Regions from separate parts of the Fusobacterium sp. FSA-380-WT-3A genome, predicted to be linked through region 2. Evidence: riboswitches for the same ligand, from Rfam matches in the RefSeq annotation. Region 2 holds a riboswitch; each other region holds the start of a gene.
The links. Region 2 has a riboswitch for S-adenosylmethionine ahead of metK (methionine adenosyltransferase). Riboswitches for the same ligand answer to the same signal wherever they lie in the genome.
Positions count from the first base shown of each region.

Region 1: another riboswitch for S-adenosylmethionine. It lies ahead of HF862_RS03585 (MetQ/NlpA family ABC transporter substrate-binding protein); the one in region 2 lies ahead of metK (methionine adenosyltransferase).
Region 3: another riboswitch for S-adenosylmethionine. It lies ahead of HF862_RS08990 (methionine ABC transporter ATP-binding protein); the one in region 2 lies ahead of metK (methionine adenosyltransferase).

Region 1 is NZ_JABAFQ010000003.1:86,713-94,010, forward strand. Features, by position in the region: gene HF862_RS03570 (OmpP1/FadL family transporter) at 1-432, opposite strand, end outside; gene HF862_RS03575 (TetR/AcrR family transcriptional regulator) at 463-1,041, opposite strand; gene HF862_RS03580 (YoaK family protein) at 1,271-1,942, opposite strand; SAM riboswitch class I at 2,052-2,140, shown strand; gene HF862_RS03585 (MetQ/NlpA family ABC transporter substrate-binding protein) at 2,252-3,043, shown strand; gene HF862_RS03590 (FAD-dependent oxidoreductase) at 3,156-4,793, opposite strand; gene ahpC (alkyl hydroperoxide reductase subunit C) at 4,850-5,410, opposite strand; gene HF862_RS03600 (FAD-dependent oxidoreductase) at 5,694-7,298, opposite strand, start outside.
Region 2 is NZ_JABAFQ010000015.1:11,725-19,022, reverse strand. Features, by position in the region: gene cobJ (precorrin-3B C(17)-methyltransferase) at 1-680, shown strand, start outside; gene HF862_RS08290 (HU family DNA-binding protein) at 804-1,130, shown strand; gene metK (methionine adenosyltransferase) at 1,267-2,421, opposite strand; SAM riboswitch class I at 2,505-2,591, opposite strand; gene HF862_RS08280 (tRNA1(Val) (adenine(37)-N6)-methyltransferase) at 2,636-3,313, opposite strand; gene HF862_RS08275 (stage 0 sporulation family protein) at 3,317-4,252, opposite strand; gene radC (DNA repair protein RadC) at 4,353-5,054, opposite strand; gene cobT (nicotinate-nucleotide--dimethylbenzimidazole phosphoribosyltransferase) at 5,074-6,129, opposite strand; gene HF862_RS08260 (histidine phosphatase family protein) at 6,136-6,723, opposite strand; gene cobS (adenosylcobinamide-GDP ribazoletransferase) at 6,725-7,298, opposite strand, start outside.
Region 3 is NZ_JABAFQ010000018.1:28,408-35,705, reverse strand. Features, by position in the region: gene putP (sodium/proline symporter PutP) at 933-2,375, opposite strand; gene HF862_RS09000 (hypothetical protein) at 3,421-3,780, opposite strand; gene HF862_RS08995 (deaminase) at 3,803-4,246, opposite strand; SAM riboswitch class I at 4,432-4,519, shown strand; gene HF862_RS08990 (methionine ABC transporter ATP-binding protein) at 4,626-5,633, shown strand; gene HF862_RS08985 (methionine ABC transporter permease) at 5,623-6,270, shown strand; gene HF862_RS08980 (MetQ/NlpA family ABC transporter substrate-binding protein) at 6,308-7,096, shown strand; gene HF862_RS08975 (TSUP family transporter) at 7,272-7,298, shown strand, end outside.

The DNA.
Region 1 (7,298 bases), on a different contig from region 2:
TATTCCTTCTCCAATAACTTCAAAAGCTGATATTCCATTATCATATTTTAAACTTCCTCCACCAGCAGCTATACCACCATGTAAGAAATAACTTCTATCTCCATCTTTTTTTACTATTTGAATACTTGGAACCATTACTGATGGATAATCACTATTGTGGGAATCTCTTATTGGATTTCCTGTTGATACATCTATAGTATTTGTATTCATAGTATAATCTTTAAATACTGTTTGAGTGTTTACTTTTACATAAAGTCCATCTTCCATAAAAGCTGTTCCAGCCGGATTATAGAAAGCTCCTGATGTTCCAATTTTTCCTGTCATTGAAGCGTGGGCAAAATATTCAGCGTCTTGTTGAGCTAAGTAGTCAATACTTCCAGCATAAACATTTACTGAAGCTATTAAAGCCATTAACATAAGTGTTTTTTTCATTTTTTTCTCCTTGATTTATATAATTTTTTATTATTTTTCTGAATTTATTTTCATAGCTTGTTTTAAAATAAGATAACCAACTTCACGAAGCTCACTTTCAATCATTTCATAAGTTGGATTATAAAATCCTGAACAAATTAAACAAGCAAATCCGTGAGTGTACCACCAACCTTTTCTTATCATCCAATTGATAGTACTATCTTTTAAAACATTATATTTGTCACTTTCTTTAAATCCTTTATAAACTAAATTTATCAAATCTCTAGTAATTTCATTTAAAAATTCTTCTGATAAATTCTCTCTCATAAATATAGCTCTGAATAAAGCTTTTTCCTCTTTAGCAAAAAGACAAATTCCTATTCCTATATTTAAAAGTCCAAGTTCTGTATAATTAATTTTTACTTTATCCAGTAGTTTGTTTTTAGCAAGTAATGAAAGTTCATTTTTTAAATCTGACATTGATTTGAAATTAGAGTAGACACCTATAGTAGATATTCCCAACTCGTTGGCTATTGTTCTAGCTGAGATTTTTTTCATTCCCTCTCTTACTAAAATTTCGTATGCTTTATTTAATATTTCCTCTCTTGTGAACTTTAATTTTCTTCCCATAAAAAACTCCTTTTTATTCTTTTCATAACATTATTATAAAATAAAAAAACATATTTTCTACGAACAAAAAAAATTATACTATATATTTCCTTAAAAAGTCAATATATAAATAATTTTTATTTTTTATTTCATAACATTATTATTTTTTTTCATTATAATTTATCAATATTAAAATTACAATAGTAATATATAAACTTATAAAAAAAAAGAAATCATAATTGATTTCTTTTTATATTTTTTCTTTATCGTAATTTATAAACATCATTATAAAAACTATCATTAATCCAATTACAGAAAAAAGGACAGATTTTTCTAAATATTTCTTTGTAATAATAGCTCCTATCATTCCACCTATTATAAAAAAAGTTATAATTCCAAAGTAATTCATACTACTTTTTAAATCTTCTTTATTTTTTATTACCAAAGATTTATAAAGAGCTTCACTTGCACTTCTCAAATTTCCTGTACACATAGTTGAAGCATAGGCTTTACCTCTAAACTTCCTAAAAGACTCTACCTGAAGTGAACACACAAAAGATATTAATACATTTGCTAAAATATCTAAATCTCCAATAGGAATAAAAGCTACTATTATTAAAATTATCATCTCCAATAATAATATACTTTGTCGCCAATGTAAAAATTCTTTATTATATTTTTTTCTAAAAAACTCTGACAAAAGAACTCCAATCACAAAAGCCATTATAGGAGTAAAATATTCTAAAGCACTTTCCCATCTTTTCTCTATGAGATTTATTCCAAATAAAACTATGTTTCCTGTTTGAGCATTAGCAAAAACTTTTCCTCTACATATATAAGTATAGGCATCTAAATAACCTCCAACAACAGCTAAAATTAGACCTACCCTATATCGTTCAGACATCTGAAATATCTTGTTCATTTTTATCACCTCATTGTATGTAATTCCAACTTTATTATAGCATAAAGAAAAAATAAAAAAAATAGTTGACAAATCTATTTTTTTATTATATCATACACAAAATAAAAAATATCCATCAAGAGAAACTGAGGGACTGGCCCTATGATGTTTCAGCAACCTACTTTGTAAAGTGTGGTGCTAATTCCATGTAGATGGTTTAGATTAATAATCTATTCCTTATATCTCTAAATTTTCTTGATGAAAAATTTAGAGATTTTTTATTAAGAGTGATATTTTTTATAATTTAAAAAATTTTAAGGAGATGATAATATGACAAACTTATCAAAAAAATTATTTACAACACTTGTGGCTTTTTCTCTACTAGGAAATTATTCATTTTCTAAGACTCTTAAAGTAGGAGCTTCACCTGTTCCTCATGCTGAAATTTTAGAGGCTGTAAAACCTCAATTAAAAGAAAAAGGAATAGATTTAGAAATTATTGAATTTAATGAATATGTTACTCCTAATTTAGCTTTAGCTGATGGAGATTTAGATGCAAACTTTTTCCAACATACACCTTATCTTGAAAAATTTAAAACAGAGAGAAATTTAAAAATTTCTCAAATTGGGGAAGGAATTTTTATCTCTCCAATAGCTGTATTTTCTGACAAATATAAATCATTAGATGAAATAAAAAAAGGTGGAGTTATAGCTATTCCTAGTGACCCTACAAATGGTGGAAGAGCTTTATTACTTCTTCATAATAAAGGAATTATTACTTTAAAAGACCCTACAGACCTTAGTGCTACTGAATTTGATATCATAAAAAATCCTAAAAAATTAAAATTCAAATCTATTGAAGCTCCTCAACTTCCTCGTGTAATAAAAGATGTTGATGTGGCTGTTATAAATTGTAACTATGCTCTTCAAGCTAATTTAGACCCTATAAAAGATTCTATTGCCATTGAAGGAGCTGAATCTCCTTATGCCAATGTTGTAGCTGTTAGAGATGAAAATTTAAATGATTCTGAGGTAAAAACTTTAGTTGATGAACTTAGAACTGAAAATATTAAAAAATTTATAAATGAAAAATATAAAGGTTCTGTAATAGCAACTTTCTAACTTGAGTTGATAATTTTGGGAAAATTTATCATATTAAAGTAAGATAAGATTAAAAATAAAGAAGGTGTTACAAATTAATTTGTAACACCCATCTTATTTTGAAATATTTAATTTATATTTTTTCTAATATATCCACAACTTCTTCTATTGATAATTTTCCAAAACGAAGGTCTTTATCATTTATAACCATTGCTGGTACACTTAATATATCATATTTTTTCTTGAAATCTTTGTGAGCAAATACATCTATTACTTCTACTTCAACATTTGGATTTTCAACAGCTATTCTTTGAGTTGATTGAACTGTCTCAGGACATCTAGTACAATTTAATGAAATTCCTATTTTTATATTTAATTTTTTATCTATTTTAGATATTCTTTCAATTAATGAATCACTTATTTTTTGTCCTGGTCCTGATACATTATACATAGCTAAAATAAATGAATTTAATTCATGTCCTGTAGGAACAGTTGTATATTTTATTCTTGAAAATTCCCCTTTATCATTTAATATAGCAATAGCAGGTAATTTTTCTAAATCAATACCTTTTTGTGCTAATTCTATATCTGTTTTTTCATAAATTTTAACTTGAATTTTATCATTTGTACTTCCAATCTCTTTTGCCATTTGAATTATATCAGAAGTTTCTTCTAAATCTTCACCTTTTATTACAGCTAATTCTATTTTATTTTGGAATACCTTAGTTACTTCTCTTAGTTGTTCTTTTAGATTTTCATCTAACATTTCTTTTCTTTCTTCACTTTCAACTTCTTTTTCTTCTATTTTCTCTTCTTTTTTCAATCCTAATTTTTCTCTAAGTTCAAAAACATATTTTTCTATATTACTAGAAGCTATAGCTCCATCTGAAACTGCTGTAACAACTTGTCTTAATTTTTTAGGTCTAATATCTCCTATAGCATATACTCCTGATGTACTAGTCATTAAATCTTCATTTGTTAAAATAAATCCTTGTTTATCTATTTCTATGTGGTCTTTAAAAATTTTGCTTTGAGGTTCATATCCAACAAAAATAAATATTCCAAATGTTTCTCCATCTTCAGGAATAAATTCTTCAGTTTCGTTAGTAATATTATTTTTTAAAAGTATTTTTCTTAAAAATTTATCTCCTGTAGCCTCTACAACTTCTGTATTAAACCTAACATCTATTTTTGGATGAGCTAAAACTTTATCAGCTATTGTTCTGGCACAAGTAAAATCTGGTTCTCTAACTATAACATGAACTTTTTTAGCATATTTAGTTAAAAATATAGCTTCTTCAGCTGCAGCAAATCCTCCACCTATTACAAATACATCTAATCCTGTGAAAAATTCTCCATCACATGTAGCACAATATGCTACTCCTCTACCTGAATATTCTATTTCTCCAGGAAAATTTAATTTTCTTGGAGAAGCTCCTGTTGCTATAACAACTGATAATCCTTTGTATTCTTTTCCTGATTTTGTTTTTATGACTTTTATATCATCTTCTAAATTCATATCAATAACTTCATCTTGAACAAAATCATTTTTAAAATTTTTAGCTTGTTCTTTTATTTTATCAACTAACTCACTTCCAGAAATCTCTTTTATTCCTGGAAAGTTAACAACTTCACTAGTTATTTTTATCTGTCCACCTTTTTCTTCTTTTTCTATAATAAGAACATCTAACTTGGCTCTCCCACCATATATTCCAGCTGTAAGTCCAGCTGGACCTCCTCCTATTACAATCATATCGTAAATTTTTTCCATATTCCCTCCTCTATAAAGAAAAGATGTTACTTAAAAAAGCAACATCTTTTTAAATCTTAAAGTTTTCCAACTAAGTCAATTGATGGTTTTAAACTTTCTTTTCCTGGTTTCCATTTAGCTGGACAAACCTCTCCATGTTCTCTTACAAATTTAGCTGCTTGTAATTTTCTTAATAATTCACTAGCTTCTCTTCCTATTCCATTAGCATGAACTTCATAAGCTTGGATAACTCCTTCTGGATCTATAATGAAACTTCCTCTTAATGCTAATCCTTCTTCTTCAATCATAACTTCAAAAGCTCTTGATAATTTTCCTGTTGGGTCAGCTATCATTGGATATTGAACTTTTTTAATTCTTTCAGAAGTATCATGCCAAGCTTTGTGAACAAACTCTGTATCTGTTGAAACTGAATATACTTCACATCCTTCTTTTTTAAATTCTTCATATAAATTAGCTAAATCTTCTAACTCTGTTGGACATACGAAAGTAAAGTCAGCTGGATAGAATACTACTGCAGCCCATTTCCCTTTCATTGATTCATTTGTTATCTCTATAAAATCTCCATTTTGGTACGCTTTCACTTTAAATTCTTCAACTTTTTTTCCTATTAAAGACATAATCTTCCTCCTATTTAAAATTTATTGTTATTTGTATTGATTACAAATTTATTATAGCAACTATTAAATAATTTGTCAATACTTTTTTTTGATTTTCAAAATATTTTTTTGAAAATTTATAAATAATTATTACATTAAAAAAATTATTTATGTTTATTCTAAATTTATAAAAAGTAAAAAAATTTTATAATTAAAAATTAGATTTATATTAAGTTAAATAAAAGAGTTATTGTTCTCAATTTAATTTATTATTAAGTACAATAACTCCTCTAATATTTTTATTCTATTGTTTTTCTAGAATCTCTATCATTTCTTCTAATGACATTTGACCAAAATAGATATTTTTTTCATTTACCACTATAGCAGGAACTCCTACTATATCATGTTTCTTTTTAAATTCTTTATGTGTTAATACATCTATTATTTCAACTGATACATTTTTATTTCTTGAAACAATAAATTGAGTAGCTTGAACTGTATCTGGACATCTAGTGCATTTCAATGAAACTCCTATTTGTACATTTATTTTCTTTTCTATCTTATCTATTCTTTCCAACAACTCTTCTTTTACTTCATCACCAGGACCAGCTATATTATATAAAGCTTGCATAAAAGAATTTAATTCATGTTCTAAAGGAATTGTAGAATATTTTATTCTAGAATATTCATTGTCTTTATTTAAAATAAATACTGCTGGCAATCTTTCTAAAAGAAATTTTTCATTTATTTCTGGAGAACTTCTTTCATATACAAAAACTTTTATTTTTTCAGTTAAACTGCTTAGTTCTCTAAGTAATTCTTCCAAAGCCCTACTTTTCTCTAAATCTTCACCTTTTACCATTACAAGATTTAGTGAAGTTTTAAATCTTTTTGTAAGTTCTACAATTTGTTTCTTCATATTATTATCTAAAATTCCATTTTCTTCTAAATCATCATCTTCTCTTTCTACTTTTGGAAGATTTAATTTATTTCTCAATTCAAAAATATATTTTTCTATTCTTGAGATTGCTGTTCCTCCATCTGATACTGCTGTAACTAACTGTCTTAACTCTTTTGGTCTAATATCCCCTACAGCATAAACTCTTTCCACATTAGTTTCCATATATTCATTTGTTTTTATATATCCCTCTTCAGTTAATTCTATTATTCCTTTATAAATATCTGTTTGTGGAACAAAGCCTATAAAAATAAATAAACCTATATTTTCATTATTTTCTGAAACAACTTCTGTTATCTCTCCAGTAACATTATTTTTCATTTTTATTTTTCTAAGAAGATTATCTCCTTCAGCACTAATAATTTCTGTATTAAATTTAACTTCTATTTTAGGATTTTTTAATACTTTATCAGCAATTGTTTTAGCACAAGTAAATTCTGGTTCTCTTGCTAATATATGTACTTTCTTTCCATATCTTGTTAAAAATATTGATTCCTCTGCTGCTACGAATCCGGCCCCTACAACAAAAATATCTTTATCTTTAAAAAATTCTCCATCACAAATAGCACAATAACTAACCCCTTTTCCTAAAAATTCATCTTCCCCAATAAAATTTAATTTTTTATGAGTTATTCCACTAGCTATTATTATACTTAGTCCTTTATATTCTCCTAATTTTGTAATAACTTTTTTTATATCTCCATCTAATTCTAATTTTATAACTTCATCATGTACAAAACTCACTCCAAATTTTTGAGTTTGTTTTTTCATCATTTCTACAATTTCTTTACCTTTTATAGAGTTTATTCCTGGATAATTAACAACTTCATCAGTTAATTTTATTTGTCCTCCAAAATCATCTTTATCAATAATTAATACATCTAATTTTGCTCTTCCTCCATATATTCCAGAAGTTAAACCTGAAGGTCCCCCTCCAATTACAATAACATC
Region 2 (7,298 bases):
TTAAAGCTTATGAAACTTTAAAAAATTCAGATATAATAATAGGATATAAAACTTATATCTCTCTTGTAGAAGATTTATTTCCAGAAAAATTACTGATAAAATCTTTTATGAAAAAAGAAGTAGAAAGATGTGAAGAGACTTTAAAGTTAGCAGAGGATGGAAAAACTGTATCTCTTATTAGCTCTGGTGACCCTGGAGTTTATGGAATGGCTGGACTTATGTTAGAAGTAGCAAAAAATAGCAATATTGAAATAGAAATAATTCCTGGAGTAACTTCCTCTAATGCCTCAGCTAGTTTAGGAGGGGCACCTATTGTACATGATAGTGTCAATATCTCTCTTAGTAATCTTTTAACAGATTGGGAAATCATTAAAAAAAGAATTGATTTGGCTTCTCAAGGAGATTTTGTAATTACTCTTTATAATCCAAAAAGTAAAGGTAGAGAATTTCTTATAAATGAAGCTAGAGATATAATGTTAAAATATAAATCTAAAGATACTCCTGTATTGATAGCTAGAAATGTTGGTAGAGAGGAAGAAAATTTTGTTATAACTACTTTAGAAAATATGTTAAACTATGAAATAAATATGTTTTCTACAGTTATTATAGGAAATTCTAATAGTTTTATTTTAAAAAATAAGATAATAACACCTCGTGGATATAGAATTATTCATAAGTAAAAGAAATTTAAAATAATAAATAAAAAAAATTTAAAAAAAATTAAACAAAATATATTTTTTTTGAGTCTTATATAATAACTTAAGATACTTTAATATTTATTTATATTTTTAAAGGGAGGAATCATGAAAAAAGTAGAATTTGCAGAATTGTTTATGAAAAAGGCTAATTTGCCTAGTAAAGAAGAAGCAAAAAGACAAGTAGAAGTTTTTGTAGAAGTATTAAAAGAAGCACTTGCAAAAGAAGAAGTTTTAGTTTTTAGAGGGCTAGGAACTTTCGAAAGAAAAACTACAAAAAGAGCTGAAGGAATTAACCCTAGAACAGGGGAGCCTATTAAAATAACTCCTAAAAACTATATAAAATTTAAAGTTGGTAAAGACTTATCTGATAGATTAAATGTAAAAAAAGAAGAACCTAAGAAAAAAAGAACTTGTAAAAAGAAAGCTAAATAAATAAATTCAAAAAATTTTAGTAAACTAAATGATTAAAGCTTCTAATAGCTTTCTATGGTATCATAGAAAGCTATTTTTATTTTTTAAAATTTAAAATAAAAAGGATATTGTATAAATACAATATCCTTTTCTTTAATTACTTATTAAAATAATTTTTTAATTCTTCAACTTTATTTAATTGTTCCCAAGGAAGTTCTATATCTGTTCTTCCTATATGCCCAAATGCTGCTAAATCTTGATATCTAAATTCACAACTTCTAAGTTTTAAGTCTCTTTCAATTCCTCTTGGTGTTAAGTCAAATATTTTTGAAACCCCTTTTGCCAATTCTATTTCATCTACTTTTCCTGTTCCAAAAGTATCAACTTTTACTGATGTAGGTTCTACTACTCCTATTGCATAAGATAATTGTACCTCACATTTATCAGCTAATCCTGAAGCTACTATATTTTTAGCTACCCATCTAGCTGCATAAGCTGCTGACCTATCTACTTTTGAAGGGTCCTTTCCAGAAAAAGCTCCTCCACCATGTCTAAAGTATCCACCATAAGTATCAACTATTATTTTTCTTCCTGTAAGCCCTGTATCTCCATGAGGTCCTCCAATTTCAAATTTTCCTGTAGGATTTATAAATATTTTTTTAACATCTTCAAATTTTAAATTATATTTTTCCAATACAGGTTTTATTACTAATTCTCTTACATCATGATGAATTTGTTCTTGTGTTACAAATTGATTATGTTGAACTGAAACTACTATTGTATCAACAAATTTTATATTTCCTTCTCTATCATAAGCTAATGTTACTTGAGATTTTGCATCTGGTCTTGCCCAAGTAAGTACTCCTTCATTTCTTAATTCAACTAATAATTTTAAAATTTCTCTTGATAAAACTAATGCTAAAGGCATTAATTCTGGAGTTTCTTTTACAGCTCCTCCAAACATTATTCCTTGGTCTCCAGCTCCTCCTACATCTACTCCCATAGCTATATCTGGAGATTGAGAATGTATTGAACTAAATACTCCACAGTTATCATCAAATCCCATTCCTGGTCTATACCCTATTTCATGAATTTTTTTTCTAACTATATCTTGAATATCTATGTAAGTTTTTGTTGTTATCTCTCCACCAACAATAACTTGACCTGTTGTACAAAATACTTCACAAGCTACCCTAGAATTTGGGTCATCTTTTAAACAAGCGTCTAAAACAGCATCTGATATTTGGTCTGCTACTTTATCTGGATGTCCTGGTGATACACATTCAGATGTAAAGTAAATTAAATCTTCCATTAATTCCTCCTAATAATAAAATCAAAAATAATTTAAAAATAAAAAATCCCTTTCCAACGAAAGGGATATAATCTTACAAATAATCCCCATCTAACTGGAATTAGCACCACACAAAATAGTAGGTTGCTGAGACATCACAGGGCCATTCCCTCCGTCTCTCTTGATGGTCAAGATTTATTATATAATACTTTATTAAAATTGTCAATATTTATTTTTAGTATCCTTCCTCTTCCAAAAATAATGGTGGTACTACTTCTAACTTATTTTTTCTCCCTTTTGATGCCTGAATTAAAATAAGATTAGAATTTTTATTTCTATCAAAGTAAACAAATTTTATTTTTTTAGGAGAAAAATTATTTTTTTCTAGTTCTTTTATAATTTCTGATAATCTAAAACTTCTATGCACTAAAAAAAGTTCCCCTCTTGGTTTTAAAAGTCTTTTACTATTTTTTATTAATTCTCCTAAATTTAATTTAATTTCGTGACGAGAAATCTTTTTATTTTCATTCTCAGAAATTTTTTTCCCATCTAAAGACATATAAGGAGGATTGGAAATAATATAATCATAATAATTTGATTTACTATATTCCTTTACATCTCCATAGACAATCTCTATATTTTTTTCTAATTTATTTTCTGAAACATTCCTCTTAAAAATATCTAAGGATTCCTTTTGAATTTCTATCCCTGTAATATTTTTCATATTTTTTCTTTTAGCTAATAATATAGGAATTATTCCAGAACCACTTCCTATATCTAGTACTTTTTTTTCTGGATTTCCTTCAAAAAAATCTACTAAAATTATTGGGTCTACAGAAAACCTAAATCCATCTATTAATTGATATATTTTTATATCATCGTCAAAAGTTGTTATATTTACAATTTCTTCCATATCTTACTCTTTTTCTAGAAGTGCCAAATTACTTCCATCTTCTGATACAATAGGACTTTCGTTTTGTAATTTTTTAGCTTCTTTTCTATTAAATTTGACTTCTTCTATATCAAATTTAGTTATACCTATATTTGGTAAATCTACATATAAAAAACCATTAAGTGGACTTATACTGATTACTTTTCCTTCTCCTTTTTCTGTTTTTACCATTTGATTTACAGCTGGGAATGATTTTAAAGCTTCTTCATATTGTTGATATTCGTAATTTATACAACAAAGTAATCTTCCACAAACTCCAGATATTTTAGATGGATTTATTACAAGTCCTTGGTCTCTAGCCATTTTTATTGATACAGAATTAAATTTATTAATAAAAGTTCTACAACATAACTCTTTTCCACAAACTCCTATATCTCCTAAAATTCTAGCTTCATCTCTTACACCAATTTGACGTAATTCTATTCTAAGCTTAAATATGTTAGCCAAATCTTTTACTAAATCTCTGAAATCAATTCTTCCCTCTGCTGTAAAATAAAAAATAAGTTTTGTTTTATCAAAAGTAAACTCTGTATTTATAAGTTTCATTGGTAATTTATGAGTAACTATTTTTTCTTTACAAATTATTTGAGCTTTTTCAGCTTCTTTTCTTAAATCCTCATATTTTTTTATCTCTTCTTCACTTGCTTTCTTTAAGACAGGTTTCAAAGGTAGTACTAATAATTTTTCAGAAAGTACCATAGGTGTATTATATATTACTCCTATCTCTTGCCCTCTTACTGTATCTACTAATACTTTATCTCCTTTTTTATAAACTTCATCTTTATTTACAACTTCAAAATAATATCTTTTTTTAGTAATTTCAAAAATTACACCTACAACTGTATAAAACTTCTCTTCTTGTACTTCTTCTACTATTTCTTCTGTATTTTCTTCTATTATTTCAACTATTTCTTCTTTTTTTTCTACAAATTCTTCTACTTTTACTTCTATATCTTTATTTTCTAAATTTTCTATATTATTATTCATGTATCCCCCTAATCTATATAAATCCCTCTTCTAAAAAACTAAAATAAGAATCTTTTGATATTATTATATGGTCTAAAATACTTACATCTACCATTTTAAAAAAATCTTTCATCATCTTTGTTATTTCTATATCCTTTGACGATGGAGTAGTATTTCCTGATGGATGGTTATGAGAAAATACTATTGAACGTGCATTATAAAATAAAACTCTTTCTAAAATTTTTCTTGGATAAACAGCACTTTTATCAATAGTTCCTTGAAATAAAGTTTCTATTCCTAAAACTTCATTGTTTGAATTTAAAAATAGAACCTTAAACTCCTCTATTTTTGAAATACCAATATCTGTCCTCAAATAATTTATTAATTGATTTTTAGTTTTTATACTTATAGGATTATTTTCTCTTTCTTTTAATATATTTTCTTCATAATAGTATCTGTACATATCACCTAAAAATTTTAAATATGTTATTGATACTTCTCCCAATCCTTTTATACTTTTTAATTCTTTTATATCTGCTTCAAGTATTCCTTTTAAAGAATTAAATTTTTCAATCAATTCTTTTGCTATATTTTTTGTATCTTTTCTAGGAATCAATAAAAAAAGTAAAAATTCAACTATTTCATAATCAGCTAACGCTTTATATCCTTTACTTAAATATCTTTCTTGTAATCTTTTTCTATGTCCCTCTTTTCCATCTTGACTTTTCTTTTCCATCTTTTCTCCCAATTAAAAATTAAAAGAATAAATCATACACCTCTTTTGGAGTTTTCATTTTCTCATATATATCTACTGCTCCCCAAATCATTGGATAAGCAAATACAGCTCCTGTTCCCTCTCCTAATCTCATTTTCATATTTAAAAAAGGTTCTTTTCCAAGTTCTTTTAAAACTAATTTCATTCCTGGTTCCTCACTTAAATGAGTAACTAAAATATAATTTTTTATAATAGGATTTAATTTGGTAGCAATCAAAGCTGCTACAGCTGATATAAATCCATCTACTAATATAAGTTTTCTATATCTTGCTGCCCCAATATACAAACCAACCATAAAAGCTATATCAAGTCCACCTACATGACTTAAAATTTCTATTGGATTCATTTGAAAAGTATTATATCTAATACAACTTTCAAAAATTACTCTTTTTTTATTTTCTAATATTTCTCCTTCAGCTCCAGAACCTTTTCCAACAGCATCATCTATACTACATCTTGTTAGAGAATATAATATTGCTGAAGAAGTTGTAGTATTTCCTATTCCCATTTCTCCTGTAGAAAATACATCATATTCTTCTTCTAACTCTTCTATTGTAAATATTCCGTTTTCTATTGTATCAATAACTTGATTAACAGTTAATGCTGGTTCTTTTCTGAAATTCTTACTTCCATTAACAACTTTTGAAATATAAAAATTTGGATATTTTTTAGAAAGACTTTTTTTCATTCCAACATCAATAACTTTTAAATCTACTCCTAAATTTTTACAAAATAAACTTATAGGAGCAAAACCATTTACCATCTCTTCTGTCACTAATCTAGTATATTCTTCTGGACATGGAGAAATTTTTTCCTCTATTATCCCATTATCAGCTACTGCTACAATGTGACAACCTTTTCTTTTTATACTTTTTAAATTATAAGGCAATATCCCAGCTAATTTCTCAGCTATTTCCTCCATTACCCCTAAACTTCCTATTGGTTTCATTTTTTTATCTAATATATCTTTACATTCTCTTTCTGAATTTTTATTTAAAAAAGATATTTCCCTTAAACTTTCTTCAAATCTTTTCATTTTAAGTTAATCCCCTTTCAAATTTAATTGGCATAATAAAGGATATTTCTCTCTAAATTCAATTATTGTAATACTCCCATTATCTATTTTATATTTCCAATAACTATCTAATCCATTTGAAAAATGGTAACTTAATAAGGTACAAATAACCCCCCAATGAGTTGCTAACAAATAAGTTTTATTATCTTCTAACTCATCTATAAATTTAACAACTCTTTTTTGTAAATCATAAGGACTTTCTCCTGTAACAAAAGAATAATTTTTCCAATCATCTATAGATTTTTGTAATTCTTCTGGATATTTTTTTCTAATTTCCTCATAAGCTAATCCTTCAAATATTCCAAAATTTAATTCTCTTGTTTCTGGAAAAACCTTTATTTCTAAATTTTTAAAATTTATTATTTTGGCTGTTTCATAAGCTCTATCTAAATCACTGGATATTATCTCATCATAATCTATCTTCTCTAATATTTTTTTGGACTTCATTACTTGTTCTTTTCCCAATTCTGTCATATGAGGGTCTAAAAATCCATAATAAAGTTTTTGAAGATTCATAGTAGTTTGCCCATGTCTTACTAAAATTATTCTTTTCATTTTATCTTATTCCTATTGCTATATATATACCTAATAAAACTATTAATTGTGATAATTCTAATACAGCTCCTAAAGTATCCCCTGTAACTCCACCTATTTTTCTCTCCATTAATTTTACAAAATAAGCTCCTAAAATATGAGTTACAAATATTACATTTACTAAATAAACAGAATTTAAATTTGGAAATAGAAAAGCCTGAACAAGTAAAGAATAAACTGTAGAAATTAAAATTGCTATTGTTGCTCCCTTTCTATCTGTTTGTTCTACTAAATCCTTAGCACTTCCAGAACTTCTAGCATATGAAGTCATAGCACAATTTAGTACACTATTAGCTCTAGCTATTACTGGAGAAACTAATAGAGCAAATCCCATTCCAAAAGTTTTTAGTTCTGATGATAAAAAACCTAATCCCATTAAAGAAGTTTCCATTTCAATAGAACCTAAAATAATTATCTTTAATAGAAAATACATAATTAAGGCAATGGCTCCATTGGCTCCTATTCTTGAATCTTTCATTATCTCAAGCATTTTTTGCTTACTTCTATAACTAAAAATTCCATCAAAGGTATCAGAT
Region 3 (7,298 bases), on a different contig from region 2:
TTTAGATACATTTTTTATATTTTATATGTTTCTTATATTTGATATTATAAATATTTTTATGACAAATTTTTATGAATTAGTTATAGAGATAATTTTATTTATTAGTATCTTTTTTCCTTTATAACAGGTAAATTAGATAAAGATTATTATAGAATTTTTAAAAATATCATTGGATAATTTTAAATAATTTTTTTTGATATAACTTCTGATATAATTGATTTATTTAAAAAATTTAATTTATGTTTTTATTATTACAAAATTGATTACTATTAAAAATATAATTATATTTTATAATATTTCATAATAAAATTTTTTATTTTAATTTTTAGACATAATTGATTTAAATACAAGAGTATTAAACATTTTAATTATATAGAATCTAAGAAGGAATTTTTAAATTATTTTTTGTATAGTAATTTTATTTTAAAATGATAAATTTAATTTTTTTGTAGAGTAAATTATGAAAATTATTATATTTATGTAAATATTTTCATTACAATAACATACTATTTTCTGACTAAAATATAAATTATATTTTTATTATTCAATAAATTTATGTAAAATAAAAAAATTTTAACTTATTTTTATAGAGTAGTTTTATTTTAAAACAAAAAAACATTTCTATATTATGAAAATATTTTCATTCTAATTTGATATTGTTTTTTTATTAAGTTAGTAAGTTATATTTTGTTTATATTTTTTATGTTTTAATTGTTTATATCATCTTATCTATTAAAAAATTCCTTAAAATACAATATCAAAATTTTTTATCTTTCTAAAATATACCTGATAATAAAAAACTACATTCTTATTTTGAATATAGAATGTAGTTTTTTATTATATTTTATTTCATTAATTTTTTATGTTTTAATTATTGAAAGTTTTATTTAGATATATATCGAGTATTTTAGATTTTTTATATATTAACATAATTATTCACATATTTTTTGTGATAAAGTAACTCTACCAAATACAAATTTTTCTGATAAATATACTGTTAATCCATTTAAGACAAAAGCTGGTAATATTTCATATAGATAATTTCCTAGTCCAGATAATTTCCAGAAAATTATTACTAGAACTCCCACTAACATTCCTGTGAAAACACTTTTCCAATTTAATTTTTCACAATATAAAGTCATTAATATAGCTGGTCCAAAAGCTCCTCCAAATCCTCCCCAAGCATATGAAACCATAGATAAGATTTGAGAATTTGTATCCATAGCTATTATTGTAGCTATAACTGAAATAAGTATTATTCCTATTCTCCCTGTCCACATAATTTCTTTTTCTGAAGCATCTTTTTTAATATATCTATAAAAATCCTCTGATAATGTAGAGGCTGACACTAAAAGTTGTGAATCGATAGTGGACATAATAGCTGATAATATAGCTGCTAACATAACTCCACCTACCCAAGGATTAAATAGCATATTAATCATATAAATAAATATTTTTTCTGAGTCTCCACCTATTTTTGAAACATCGGTAAATAATCCTATTCCTGTAATTCCAATAGCAACAGCTCCAATCAAAGAAATAATAACCCATAACATAGCTATAACTCTAGCCTTTTTTAATTCATATAGATTTTTTACACTCATAAATCTAACTAAGATATGAGGTTGTCCAAAGTATCCTAATCCCCAAGCTAAAGCTGAAATAATACCTAGTATTCCTATATGGCTTCCATGAAATAAACTTAAAGATATATTTCTAGATTGTGAAATAGTTTGGATATTTTCTACTCCCCCACCAACAAAATAAGCTAATATAGGAACTATTAAAATAGCTAAAAACATTAAAGTTCCTTGGAAAAAGTCTGTCCAACAACAAGCTAAGTATCCACCCATAAAAGTATAGAAAACTATAGTTCCAACTCCTATTAATATAGCTAATTTATAATCTATTCCTAATATACTAGAAAATAATTTTCCAGCTGCTACTATTCCAGAAGATGAATAGATTGTAAAGAAAAATAAAATTACTATAGCTGAGAATATTCTGATAGTACCTGTATCGTCTCCTAATTTTTTACTTAAGAAATTAGGTAGTGTCATACTATCTGTTTCTTCTGTTTGAACTCTTAATTTTGGAGCAAGAATTTTCCAATTTAGATAAGTTCCTAAAGTAAGTCCTATAGCTGTCCAAGTTTGACTCATCCCTGTCATATATACAGCTCCTGGTAATCCCATCAATAACCAACCACTCATGTCACTAGCTTGAGCTGATAGAGCTGTAACCCATGAACCCATTCCTCTACCACCTAAAACATAATCTTCAGCTGTCTCAGTTTTTTTATAAAAATAAATTCCTACTGCCATTAAAAATATTAAATAAATCACAAAAGTTATTAAAGTTTCTATTGTTGCCATATTATCCTCCATATATTTTAAAAATTTTATTTACTCAGGGTATCTATATTTACTATTCCTTTTATTCTCGGGACTTTTAACATCTATTTTTCACCTCTTTTTCTTAAAAAACAAAAAGCCATTTAGAAATACATCTAAATGGCTTTATAATAATGAAATAAACATTTGTTTTCAATAGCCATAGATGCAAACCTCAGCACAATAAGGATTTGCATCTATGATAACTAAATCATTAATGCAAATCCACTCTAGGTACTGTGGGGTTAACATCAGCTATTAAAAATCTTTTCATGTTTATCTCCTTTCATTTTAATTTTATGGAAATATTATATCAGTTTTTTTCTAAAAGTCAAGAAATTATTATATAAACAAATGACTTTTTAAATATTATTTTATTAAATATATTTTTATAATAAATTTTTTATTATAACATATAATAATTTTTATACCTAAAAGGAATTTTTTGAGGCTTTCTTTTTCTTAATAACCATAGATTTTAATTTTTTTATTAACTTAATATTTTTATAAAAATTTCTATTTTATCATATAATAATTTTTATACCTAAAAGGAATTTTTTGGGGCTTTCTTTTTCTTAAATAACCATAAATTTTAAATTTTTTTATTAACTTAATATTTTTATAAAAATTTCTATTTTATCATATAATAATTTTTATACCTAAAAGGAATTTTTTGAGGCTTTCTTTTTCTTAAATAACCATAAATTTTAAATTTTTTTATTAACTTAATATTTTTATAAAAATTTCTATTTTATCATATAATAATTTTTATACCTAAAAGGAATTTTTTGGGGCTTTCTTTTTCTTAAATAACCATAGATTTTAATTTTCTTTATTAACTTAACATTTTTATAAAAATTTCTATTTTATCATATAATAATTTTTATACCTAAAAGGAATTTTTTGAGGCTTTCTTTTTCTTAAATAACCATAGATTTTAAATTTTCTTTATTAACTTAATATTTTTATAAAAATTTCTATTTTATCATATAATAATTTTTATACCTAAAAGGAATATTTTTTGGTTTTATTTTTTTCTTTTAAAGAAATCTTTAAAAGATTTTTTATTGGCATCTCTCATTTGTTTTTCTTCTCTTTGTTGATTTCTATAATTTGACCAATTAGGGTCATTTTTCATATTTTTCTTAAGTTGACTCATATATCTGTATGTAGCCTTAGCTGAATTATATCTGTAAACAATATTATTTTTAGCATCTCTAACAGTGTCAACAAACCCAATAAAAAAGCTTGTAATATTATTTCCTATTAAAGAAAATCTAGTAGCTTTATATATATGTCCACAAGAAGGACATTTAAACTTTGCTGGTTTATTAATTATTCTCATCTTTTTTTTACAGTTTGGACATTTTATTGTAAGTTTTCTCATTATGTATTTCTCCCTTTTATTTTTATTCATCAAAATTTAGAACTATAGTTTTTCTATTTGTTTTTAGTTTTCTATATTTTACCCCTGACATATCAAGCATTTTTTTTGAGGCTATATCTGTAGGGGTCCCACTATATTTTTCTGATAAAAACACTATCTCTTTTATCCCACTTTGAATTATAGCTTTGGCACACTCATTACATGGGAAAAGAGCTACATATAAAGTACAACCTTTTAAACTCTTTGTACTGTTAAGTATGGCGTTTAATTCAGCATGACAAACATAAGGATATTTTGTTTCTAAAAAATCCCCCTCTCTATCCCAAGGAAGTTCATCATCATTACAACCTAAAGGAAGTCCATTATATCCTACACCAACTATTTTTTTATCCTCAGTAACAATACAAGCTCCTACTTGAGTTCCTGGGTCTTTGCTTCTCTTACCTGAAAGTAAAGCAACTCCCATAAAATATTCATCCCAACTTATATAATCTTCTCTTTTCAAAGTTTACCTCCAATAATAACTTGAAATTTGTTCTCTTTAAGATTATCATACATTATTTTCATGATTTTTCAAGTTTTTTTTAGATTTTTTTATTTTTCTATTGACAAATATCTTTTTTTATTATATCATAGCACAAACAAATAAATAATCCATCAAGAGAAACTGAGGGACTGGCCCTGTGATGTTTCAGCAACCTACTATTTTGGTGTGGTGCTAATTCCAGATAGATGGCGATGACCAATAAACAATCGCAATATCCTCTAAGTTATCTTGATGTAGATAATTTAGAGTTTTTTTTTACAATTTTATTTTACACAATCAAAGAAAAGAGGGATGTTAAATGATTTATATTAAGAATGCTAACAAAATATATCCTAATGGTCTTCATGCTGTAAAAAATGTCAATTTACATATTAGTAAAGGAGATATTTTCGGAATAATTGGACTTAGTGGAGCTGGAAAATCATCTCTTATTAGGCTCTTAAACAGACTTGAAGAGCCTACTAGTGGAGAGATAATAATAGATGGAGTGAATATAGTTTCTCTTGGAAAACAAGAATTACTTGAAAAAAGAAAGAAAATTGGAATGATATTCCAACATTTCAACCTTTTATCTTCAAGAACAGTAGGAGAAAATATAGCTTTTGCTCTTGAAATAGCTAATTGGAATAAAAAAGATATAGATAAAAGAGTAGATGAACTTTTAGAGCTTGTAGAACTTTCTGAAAAGAAAAATTCTTATCCTAGCCAATTAAGTGGGGGACAAAAACAAAGGGTAGCCATAGCTAGAGCCTTGGCAAACAACCCTGAAATATTACTTTCAGATGAGGCAACTTCAGCCTTAGACCCTAAAACTACAAAATCTATTCTTGAACTTATAAAAAATATTCAAAAGAAACTTGGACTTACTGTAGTTATGATAACTCACCAAATGGAAGTTATAAGAGATATTTGTAATAAAGTCGCTGTTATGGCCAATGGAGAAATTGTGGAAACTGGTGGAGTACACCATATTTTCTCTGCTCCTCAAGCTGATATAACAAAAGAGTTAATTTCTAATCTTCCTAACGATAACCAAACTACTGTTGAATTGGTTAAGAGAGAGGGAAAAAGTATCATTAAACTTAAATTCCTTGGTTCTATAGCTGAAGAACCTATACTTTCAAAAGCTATTAAGAAATTTGATATAGACTTTAGTATAATTGGAGGTTCTATTGAAAATCTTTCTACTATGCAAGTAGGGCACTTATTTATAGAACTTTCTGGACATTTAGATGAACAAAAAGATGCTATAAATTGGTTCAAAGAAGAGGGAGTTTTTGTGGAGGTGATATACGATGGTATTTAATATGATTCTTACTTCAACTTTAGAGACTTTATACATGGTATTCTTCTCAACTATATTTTCAATGGCAATAGGATTTCCAATCGGTATTCTTTTAGTAGTAACTAGACAAGGAAGTATTTTAGAAAAACCAACTTTAAATAGATTTTTAGAAATTTGTATCAATACTTTAAGGTCTTTCCCATTTATTATTCTTATGATTTGTGTATTTCCACTTTCAAGAATAATAGTTGGTACAACTATAGGGGTAACAGCTGCTATAGTACCTCTTTCAATATCAGCAGCTCCTTTTGTGGCTAGAATGGTTGAGGGAGCTTTAAGTGAAATTGACAAAGGGCTTATTGAGGCAAGTTCTAGTATGGGAGCAAGTAACTTCACTATAATATTTAAAGTTATGATTCCTGAAACTTTACCTCATCTAATCCATGGTCTTACTGTTACAGTTATAAATCTTATTGGATATTCAGCTATGGCTGGTACAATAGGAGCTGGAGGACTTGGAGATTTAGCTATAAGATTTGGATACCAAAGATTTAAAACTGATATTATGATTTACTCTGTAATAGTTATTATAATTTTAGTTCAACTTATTCAATCTTTTGGAAACTATCTAGTATATAGAATTAAAAAAAATAGATAATATTTAATTATATAAAAATTTTAAGGAGATGATGTTTATGAAAAAAAACTTTAGACTACTTGCTTTAACTGGATTACTTTCATTAGCTCTTGGAGCTACTTCTTTTGGGGCTACTTTAAAAGTAGGAGCAACTCCTGTACCTCATGCTGAAATATTAGAAGTTGTTAAACCTGAACTAGCAAAAGAGGGAATCGAACTTAAAATAGTAGAGTTTACTGACTATGTAACTCCTAACCTAGCTTTAAATGATGGGGAGTTAGACGCTAACTTCTTCCAACATTATCCTTATTTAGAAAAATTTGCTGAAGAAAGAAAATTAGATTTAGCTAATGCTGGAAATGTCCATGTAGAACCATTAGGGCTATTCTCTAAAAAATACTCTTCACTTGATGATATTAAAAAAGGGGCAACTGTGGCTATACCTAATGACCCATCTAATGGTGGAAGAGCTTTAATACTTCTTCACAACAATGGAATTATAACTTTAAAAGACCCTACAAATCTTTATTCAACAGAGTTTGATATAGCTAAAAATCCTAAGAAATTAAAATTTAAACCTTTAGAAGCTGCTCAATTACCTCGTGTTTTAACTGATATAGATTTCGCTGTAATAAATGGAAACTTCGCTATGGAAGGTGGATTAAATCCTACTAAAGATGCTTTGGTAATAGAAGGTAAAGAGTCTCCATATGCTAATATTATAGCTGTAAGAACAAAAGATTTAGATAAACCTGAAATAAAATCTCTTGTAAAAGCTCTACAATCAGAAAAAGTAGCTGATTTTATAGAGGAAAAATATAATGGTTCAGTTGTTAAAGCTTTCTAGTTATCTCTAATAGCTAGAAAAAACTTTATTTTTTAAGTTTGACCATACATTCTTTATGTTACAAAAAATTAAAGACCCTTAGGGGTCTTTTTATTAACAAAAATATAGACTATCATTAAAAAAAATAATATAATAATTTTAAAGAATATCATAATTATTTTTTAGGGGTGGAGATATGTTTGAACAATTTTTTACTAATATT